DNA from 4 places in the Pectobacterium versatile genome. Region 4 is predicted to be linked to each of the others. Evidence: predicted binding sites of a transcription regulator. Region 4 holds the regulator's gene; each other region holds the start of a gene.
What was found. The regulator Fur, encoded in region 4, represses iron uptake genes when iron is present. The targets are predictions, from matches to a motif close to ATAATAATGAGAACNACTATCAA.
Positions count from the first base shown of each region.

Region 1: EIP93_RS08165 (TonB-dependent siderophore receptor) is a predicted target of Fur. The motif match lies at 994-1,016, and genes of this name have one in related genera.
Region 2: EIP93_RS02635 (isochorismate synthase) is a predicted target of Fur. The motif match lies at 845-867, and genes of this name have one in related genera.
Region 3: sodA (superoxide dismutase [Mn]) is a predicted target of Fur. The motif match lies at 1,205-1,227, and genes of this name have one in related genera.

Region 1 is NZ_CP034276.1:1,827,384-1,829,591, reverse strand. Features, by position in the region: gene EIP93_RS08170 (MFS transporter) at 1-932, shown strand, start outside; gene EIP93_RS08165 (TonB-dependent siderophore receptor) at 1,141-2,208, shown strand, end outside.
Region 2 is NZ_CP034276.1:572,507-574,714, forward strand. Features, by position in the region: gene EIP93_RS02630 (MFS transporter) at 1-759, opposite strand, end outside; gene EIP93_RS02635 (isochorismate synthase) at 1,103-2,208, shown strand, end outside.
Region 3 is NZ_CP034276.1:120,135-122,342, forward strand. Features, by position in the region: gene EIP93_RS00510 (methyl-accepting chemotaxis protein) at 1-194, opposite strand, end outside; gene sodA (superoxide dismutase [Mn]) at 494-1,120, opposite strand; gene fdhD (formate dehydrogenase accessory sulfurtransferase FdhD) at 1,356-2,189, opposite strand.
Region 4 is NZ_CP034276.1:1,561,224-1,563,431, reverse strand. Features, by position in the region: gene fldA (flavodoxin FldA) at 360-887, shown strand; gene fur (ferric iron uptake transcriptional regulator) at 1,218-1,667, shown strand; gene glnS (glutamine--tRNA ligase) at 1,731-2,208, opposite strand, start outside.

The DNA.
Region 1 (2,208 bases), 270 kb from region 4:
TGCTGGCGCTGCTCTCCGCCAGCCACGATATCTATGCCGACGGCATCACGATCTGCACCACCAACGCGTCCAGTCGTGCTCTGGCGAATACCGCACAGGTCGGCGGCAGCTATCTGGGCATTCTGTTCGGTTCCTATGCGTTCCTGAGTATTGCGGAACAGGCGGGCTGGCGAGGTGGCTTCTTCGCGCTGGCGGGGCTGTCGCTGCTGATGCTCATCCTGCCGCTGCGCTATCTCCAACAATCCCCTATTCAGCACAGTCAGACTCAGCATCATCAAACCCAACAAGCCGCACGCCCGACGCTAAATCGTCTGACGTTTAAAACGCTCTGGCCGGTATTAGCCTTCACGGCCATTTTCTATCTGGCAATGCGCGGCATGATGGCGCTACAAACCGTCATGCTGATCGACAGACAGCTTAGCCTGAGCCAACTGGGTATCGTCATGACGGTGTACAGCACCGCCGTCAGCGGCGTAGGGATTGTGCTCGCCAATGTTCTGATTCGACGTATGGGCGCACTGCGCTGCCTGCTGCCCGTGATGGTTGTGCACGCTCTGTTGGCCATTGTGCTGGCCGTCGGCTACCCGCTGTATTCATTGAACGCCTGGATCGCGCTCTTTGGCGTGGTCAATCTGGCTGCCGCCGTCGGGTTTGTCACGCTATACAACGTTCTGATGGGATTAGTCAGACCGCATCAGCCCGCTTCCGACTATGCGCTGTTCCAATCGACCGATGCTGCCGTCGCCATGATTGTGTCGATTGCCGCGCTTCAGCTCGCGCATCACACAAATTATCAGACCACGCTAGGCGTACTGGCCTGCTTCGCAGTCGCCAGCCTGTGGCCCGCCAAGCGGCTATCGGTACGGCTTTCCCGCGCGTTTTCAGAGGGAACGTCCCCCGTAGTTGCAAACCAACAGGGACAGGATTCATGACAGGGAGAACGTGCAGGACATCTGCTGTATTCGGGTTGAAATAGACCCGATACGGGTAGCTCAAAAAATGCAAACGATTATCATTTAACTTTCATCATTCTCTGTCTCACACGCTTTCCGTGTCGTAGCTTTCCGTATCGTAAGAAAGCGTGTCGTGATGAAAGCCGTTGCCTTTGACATCGATTTTAGTCTTTTCAGGGATTTAATAATGAAAATAATGCGTCTTTATCCGCTTGCCTTAACCGGCGTATTTCTCTCTTCTTATGCCTTTGCCGCTCAGGAAGATACGCTTGTTGTCACCGCCAGCAAACAGTCGCCATATTCTGCCTCGGCCAATAACGTCTCTTCCACCGTCGTGACGGCACCGGAGCTGAAAGACGCTGGCGTCACCAGTACCGATAAGCTAACCCGTGTGATGCCCGGTCTGAACCTCGGCAATAACGGCAGCCTGCTGTTCCCGTCAATCTCACTGCGCGGTGTGTCTTCCGCACAGGATTTCTACAGCCCAGCCGTGACCGTCTACGTGGACGGCATACCGCAGCTCGCCACCAACACCGTGCAGGCACTCTCCGATGTGGAAAGCATCGAAATGCTGCGAGGCCCGCAGGGAACGCTGTACGGTAAAAGCGCTCAGGGCGGCATTATCAATATCGTCACTCAGCAACCGGACAGCACGCCGCGTGGCTATGTTGAAGGTGGCGTCGCCAGCCGTGACGGCTATCACGGCAAAATCAACCTCAGCGGCCCCATTCAAGATGGCCTGCTGTACGGTAGCGTCACGCTGCTGCGTCAGGTCGATTCGGGCGCGATGACTAACCCTGCTACCGGCAGCGACAATCTCGGCGGGACAAAATCCAGCGTCGGGAATCTTCGACTGCGGCTGGCACCCGATGATCAGCCGTGGGAAACCAGTCTGGCACTGACGGAAGACTGCACGCGCGCCACGCAGGATACTTACCTGCCGTTTGGCGATGCCAAAAACCGAACGCTGGAGATCGCCGCTGGCGCGCCCGATCCTACATTGCGCCGCTGTACGCACAGTCAGTCGCTGAGCGGAAAATACACCACCGATAACTGGATTTTTAGCCTGATTGGCGCGTGGCAGCAGCAAAATTACGACCGCACGTTCCCGAACGGTACGCTGATTGCCGATATGCCGGAGCGCTGGAATCAGGACGTGCAGGAGCTGCGTGCTGCGACACACGGTGCAGGCCGCGAGGTGGATATGGTGTTCGGTCTTTACCGACAGAACACACGTGAAAAACTCGATCTGACC
Region 2 (2,208 bases), 990 kb from region 4:
CAGGGAAATATCATCCCGCGGGAAGGCCAGATTGAACTGAAAGTAGTTGGAAAAGTGGGGAATCAGCAGGAAATGACCGAACATTTGCAGCGAGATTACCGTCAGTCCCAGCAGGAAAAGGGGGGATGCTAACAGGTCATGTAATACCGACGTGGATGCCGCCGTGGGGGAATTACCTTGCTGGACCCGATGCGTCGGCGGCATGGAAGGAAATAGCCACAGCACCAACAACACCAGCAACAGGCCACCGAGGCCGAAAGTATAAAACGGCGCTTGCCAGTTAATACGGTGAGCCAATTCCAGTGACAGCGGCATGATGACAATCGCCGCGAGCGAAAAGCTCATGCCGACATAGGCAAGCTGCTTTCCGCGCTCGTTGGCCGGCACAATATCAACAACCGCAGCCATCAAGACACCGGATGCCGGCCCGGCAACGCAGCCCGCCAGAATAAACAGCAGCAAAAGATCGGTTTGGCTGGTGGAAAACATGCAGGCTGCCGTCAGGCCAAAGCGTAGCGTCAGCAGCACGATCAGAGCATGTTTACGGTTAAATCTGTCCAGATAGGGAGCGGCGAGGAAGCCGACGATGGCGGAGGCAAACGTTGCACCGCCGCTAATGTAGCCGATGTTCTTGGCATCCATAGACAGGGCGCTGACGAAATCGGGGCCTAGCGGCATCACCATCATCAGGCTACCGAGAGAAAGCATGTTAATGAGCAGCGCCAGATGCACAACGGATCGGGTGTGCGGGCGGTACATGCTTTCATCCATGACAGGCTCACATTTAGACATAATTAGTAAAATATTTGCGCAGTCTAGCGCAGCTTAATTTTTCTGACAATGAATGATAAGTATTTTCATTATCATCTGTGATGTGGGTTTTATAATCAATACATTCCTGTTGCTAACCATTACCCATTATGAAACATGCACAAAAAAATTGATTAACATCAATATAACCCCTAATTAATGGGTGTGAATAACCATTCTGTGGAAGGATTGACCGAACACGTTACTTCAGTGTAATTTAACTGCGCTTAATATAAATGATAATGATTTTAATAATCATTGGTATTTAATTTGCGAGCGCAGGAGCTGTCTTGTGGATACACTGATTACAAAAACTGAAGCATTTAGCGGGTTAACCTATTCGGAACAAACCGCTTTTTTATATGCATCGGAACACCGAAGCCTGTCTACTTCAGGCTTATTTGAACGTATTTCGTCCCCTGTTTGTGTTCCTGGCTCGCACGATGACAGGCTTAGCCCTGCAATCGCGCAGGCATTCCAGCGAGCGCGTCAGGCAGGGCAGTCGCTGCCTATTGTTGTGGGAGCGATTCCCTTTGATACCACGCAACCGTCTTGTCTCTATATCCCTGATAGTTATAACGTTACGACGAAATCTGAACTCGTCAGCCGTGCCCGTAAGCACACGGCTGCGGGCCCTACCGCACTAACGTTAAACAGCGTCCCAGACGAATGTCAGTTCAAGTCCATCGTGGCAGAGGCGGTTGAGCGGTTCCGCCGTGGTGAACTGAGCAAAGCGGTGCTGTCACGCGTTTTGGACATTGAGCTAACGAGCCCCGTTAAGGCGCAAACGATCCTCAATAACCTGATGGTGCAGAACGCGGGTGGATACCACTTCTCACTGCCGCTGCCGGATGGTTCGGTATTGCTGGGCGCGAGCCCGGAACTGCTGGTGCGCAAGCAGGGGAACGTCATTGTCTCTAATCCGCTGGCGGGATCGGCGCGACGGATGAACGATGAACATCTGGATTACCTGAACAGCCAGCGTCTGCTGAAATCGGGTAAAGACAAGCATGAGCATAAGCTGGTGGTGGACGACATCCGCCAACGCCTGATGCCGCTATGCTCGTCGTTAACCATTCCATCGGCCCCTTCGTTGATGCATACCGCCTCCATGTGGCACCTGTCTACCGCTATCCGCGGTGAACTGGCGAACCCGGAGATGACGGCGCTTCAGGTCGCCTGCCAGCTCCATCCTACCCCCGCACTGTGCGGCTTCCCCACGCAGGAAGCGCGTCAGCTGATTGCCGAGCTGGAGCCGCACGATCGCGGCGTATTCAGCGGTATCGTCGGCTGGTGTGATGCCAACGGCGATGGTGAATGGGCGATAGCGATTCGCTGCGGCACCATCAAACACAACAAAGTCCGCCTGTTTGCCGGTGCGGGCATTGTTGAGGCGTC
Region 3 (2,208 bases), 1.4 Mb from region 4:
AATGCGCGGTAATATTTAGCCTGGTTAATTTCATCATTGATATTGTTGCTTAAATTCACTTTATCAATACTGTCTTTCAGCGAGCCAATATGCATAATGCCCGCACCGGCAATTACCATGGTCATCAGCAGAATCAGGAAAAAACCTAATCCTAATTTTTTACCGACTTTTAGATTATCAAAATTCATCGTCATCACATCCCACCACTATATCGTATTGAGTCGAATTCACTATCCTGATGCACACGTATTTAGCGGTGTTAGCATCTCGGATTACCGCTTACCAAGCTTATCCCTGCACAATAACATGATAAAAACCTGCAATAGATATCGGCACGTTACTCCGAAACTTTATGCGCCAGTGAGAGAGGAATGCCAACGTACATGCTGCTCGGCATCGAGGTAGGGATAATAAAAAACTGGAATAACAGACTGTTATTCCAGTTTATATTCAAATGCAGAAGAGGCCTGATGGTATCAGGCACTCAACGGCTTTATTTTTTCGCGCTAGCGAAACGCGCAGCAGCTTCGTCCCAGTTCAACACGTTCCAGAATGCTTTAGCATAAGCTGGACGAAGATTCTGATATTTCAGGTAGTAAGCGTGCTCCCATACGTCCAGACCGACGATTGGGTAGCCAGACGCACCAGAAACGGCTTCACCCATCAGCGGGCTATCTTGGTTTGCAGTAGACACGACGGCCAGTTTGCCGTCGTCTTTCAGTACCAGCCACGCCCAGCCAGAACCGAAGCGGGTTGCTGCTGCTTGCTCAAATTTCTCTTTAAACGCATCAACGCTGCCGAAATCACGTTCGATGGCCGCTTTCAGGTCGCCAGTCAGCGTCGTGCCGACTTTCAGGCCTTTCCAGAACAGGCTATGGTTAACGTGACCACCCGCGTTGTTACGCAGTGCCGTTCTTTTCTCCGCAGGAACTTTGTCCAGTTGAGCGATCAGCTCTTCAGCAGACAATTTAGCCAGTTCAGGCAGAGATTCCAGCGCGGCGTTAGCATTATTGACATAAGCCTGATGGTGTTTGGAATGGTGAATTTCCATCGTTTCTTTGTCGAAATGCGGTTCCAGTGCGTCATAAGCATAAGGCAGCGATGGCAGTGAATAACTCATGTTTAGCATCTCCATGGTAAAAAAAATGTTACGGCACTGTGTTGTTAGTACCGCGTAAGCAATACCTTCATTATAGTTAATTAAATGATATTGAAAATGATTATTCTCGAATGGGTGGCATGAGTCAGATTGCTTTACTTCATGATAACAAACGCTTATGTCGTTATTGCACTATGTAAAAACAAATTAATCTATGCCCTTCGCCTGCAAAACGCCGCGACTCTGGTGGTGTCTCTTACGCGCTCAAACGCTGTGGATGCGTGTAGATAGTCGCATGTCCCGACCGACAAAAACCGACCAGTGTCAGGTTGCAGCGCTGTGCGACCTCTACGGCCAGTGAGGTGGCCGCTGAGACAGCAAACAAGATTTCCACGCCGCACATGGCGGATTTTTGGACCATCTCATAGCTGGCCCGGCTGGAAACTAGCGCAGCGCCTTTCTGCCACCCTTGTTTCGCTCGGGTGCCCAGCAGTTTATCCAGCGCGACATGGCGGCCGACGTCTTCACTCCCCCCAGACAGCGTGCCGTCTGGCGCGACCCAGCTTGCGGCGTGAGTACAGCCTGTCACTTGGCCGATCTTCTGCACATCACGCAGCCGCACCAGCGCGTTTTCAAGTTTGCTAAGGGAAAATGTCTGCGTGAAGGGCAGCGGTGCGATCGGTTTGCCGATTTCCGCAAGTTGCTCTACGCCACATACGCCGCAGCCTGTGCGACCATCCATCGCCCGGCGTCGCTCTTTTAGTCCAGCGAAGCGTCGGCTCGAAAGCTCAATCTGTACTTCGATACCGTTACAGGCGGTCTGTACATCAATGCCGTAGATATCAGCCGGTGATTGAATAATGCCTTCAGACAAGGAAAACCCGAGTGCGAACTGCTCCAGTTCCTTCGGTGAGGCCATCATAACGACATGCGATATGCCGTTATAAACCAACGCAACGGGCACCTCTTCCGCCAGCCAGTCAGACTGTGGCTGATGCAGAGAATCGGGATGATAGACTGAATGTTGCGTTGCGCCTTCAAGGGCGGCATCCGCTGGTAAATGAACCCCTTCCACCTGAAATACCTGCATGTTAGTAACCCTGGAAATT
Region 4 (2,208 bases):
CCGCTCCGTGATTTTTATTCTTCACAAACAGAAGCCTGCTTTTAATTACAATCGAAACAAACTATAAAATAAAAAGTGAATTCATAAAAAATGAAACAGCGTTATAAATAAATAGCCGCGACGATATTAAGGAAATGTGCGTGCAATCTCAGACGATAACATAATCCCTATTCATTATAGGGAATTTAGCATCAGCAGGGATGCTTTCATTTTCTTACTTACCTTCGCATTTCATACGCTCTTGATTTACGCATCCTTACCGATACGAGTTTCTCCCGATGTGAGTGTCTGTTATTATTAACAGATAAGTGGGTGAAATATTACACCATACCATTAGGAATCAAGAGGTTATTCAATTCATGGCACTCATCGGAATATTCTTTGGCAGTGATACTGGCAACACTGAAAACATCGCCAAAACGATTCAACAGCAGTTAGGCACCAACGTTGCTGATGTTCATGACATCGCCAAAAGCAGCAAAGAAGACCTCGAAGGTTTCGATATTCTGCTGCTGGGTATTCCAACCTGGTATTACGGTGAAGCTCAGTGCGATTGGGATGACTTCTTCCCGTCGTTGGAAGAAGTGGATTTCACAGGAAAATTGGTTGCCCTGTTTGGCTGCGGCGATCAAGAAGACTATGCAGAATACTTCTGTGATGCCATGGGCACCATCCGTGACATTATTGAGCCTCGCGGCGCGACGATTGTCGGCCACTGGCCAACAGAGGGCTATTACTTTGAAGCCTCTAAAGGACTCGCCGACGACAATCACTTCATCGGCCTGGCTATCGATGAAGACCGTCAGCCTGAACTGACCAGCGAACGCGTAACAACATGGGTGAAACAGATCAGCGATGAGCTGAACCTGAAAGAACTGGTTGGCTAAGCCATTTGAGCTCTGATAATCCCTATCAGAGCTCAAATTAGCATTGATAGGTAAAACCTTTCATAATAATTGATACATTTTTTTAACTTCTATCAGTAAACCTGTACAATAATCCCATCGGCTTTGTATGTGCATCATCATTTCCTCATTCATCAACAACTAATTGCGTTGTATACCAATAGTGTGAATGGGGACAATATTGTTAACATTCGCTTGTTTTCATTTTGTATGCGCGGTTCTATAATTGAGACGCTTTTGCATTTTTTGAGCCGACCGATGTCATAGGCTAGGCAGCCTCCATTGATAAGTAAGCAACAGGATTAAACCCGCATGACTGACAACAATACCGCATTAAAGAAGGCCGGCCTGAAAGTCACTCTTCCAAGACTGAAAATACTGGAAGTGTTACAGGACCCTGTCTGCCATCACGTCAGTGCGGAAGATTTATATAAGAAACTGATTGATATGGGCGAAGAGATTGGTCTTGCTACCGTCTATCGCGTACTCAACCAGTTTGATGATGCGGGTATCGTAACCCGTCATAACTTCGAAGGTGGCAAATCCGTCTTTGAGTTGACGCAGCAGCATCATCACGATCACTTAATTTGCCTCGACTGTGGCAAAGTCATTGAATTCCGCGATGAATATATCGAAGCACGTCAGCGCGAGATCGCAGAAAGACACGGCATCAAACTGTCCAACCACAGTCTGTATCTCTATGGGCATTGCAGTGAAGGGGATTGCCGAGAGGATGAAACCCTGCACGATTCCACACGATAAATCGACCGCATAAAAAAATAAAACCGCCTAGGCGGTTTTATTTTTTTCTTCTTACCGGTGGCTTTAGCCTACCCAGGTATCTCGTAATCCAACCGTACGGTTAAACACCAGATGTTCTGCACTGGAGTAAACACGGTCAGCACAGAAATAGCCTTCACGCTCAAACTGATACGCTTTCTCTACTTCCGCCTGCGCCAGACTCGCTTCCACAAAACCTTGCGTAATTTTCAGTGAGTCTGGATTAATCGTCGACAGGAAGTCGTCCGCCGCCCCCGGATTGGCCACACTGAACAGGCGATCGTACAAGCGGAATTCTGCTGGTACCGCGTGTGCCGCAGAAACCCAGTGAATAACGCCTTTCACTTTACGGCCGTCAGCCGGATCTTTGCTCAGCGTTTCCGCATCATAGCTACAGTAAATCGTGGTGATGGTGCCCTGCTCGTCTTTCTCAATGCGCTCTGCTTTGATCACATAGGCATTACGCAGACGCACTTCTTTACCCAGCACCAGACGCTTGTATTGTTTGTTGGCTTCTTCACGG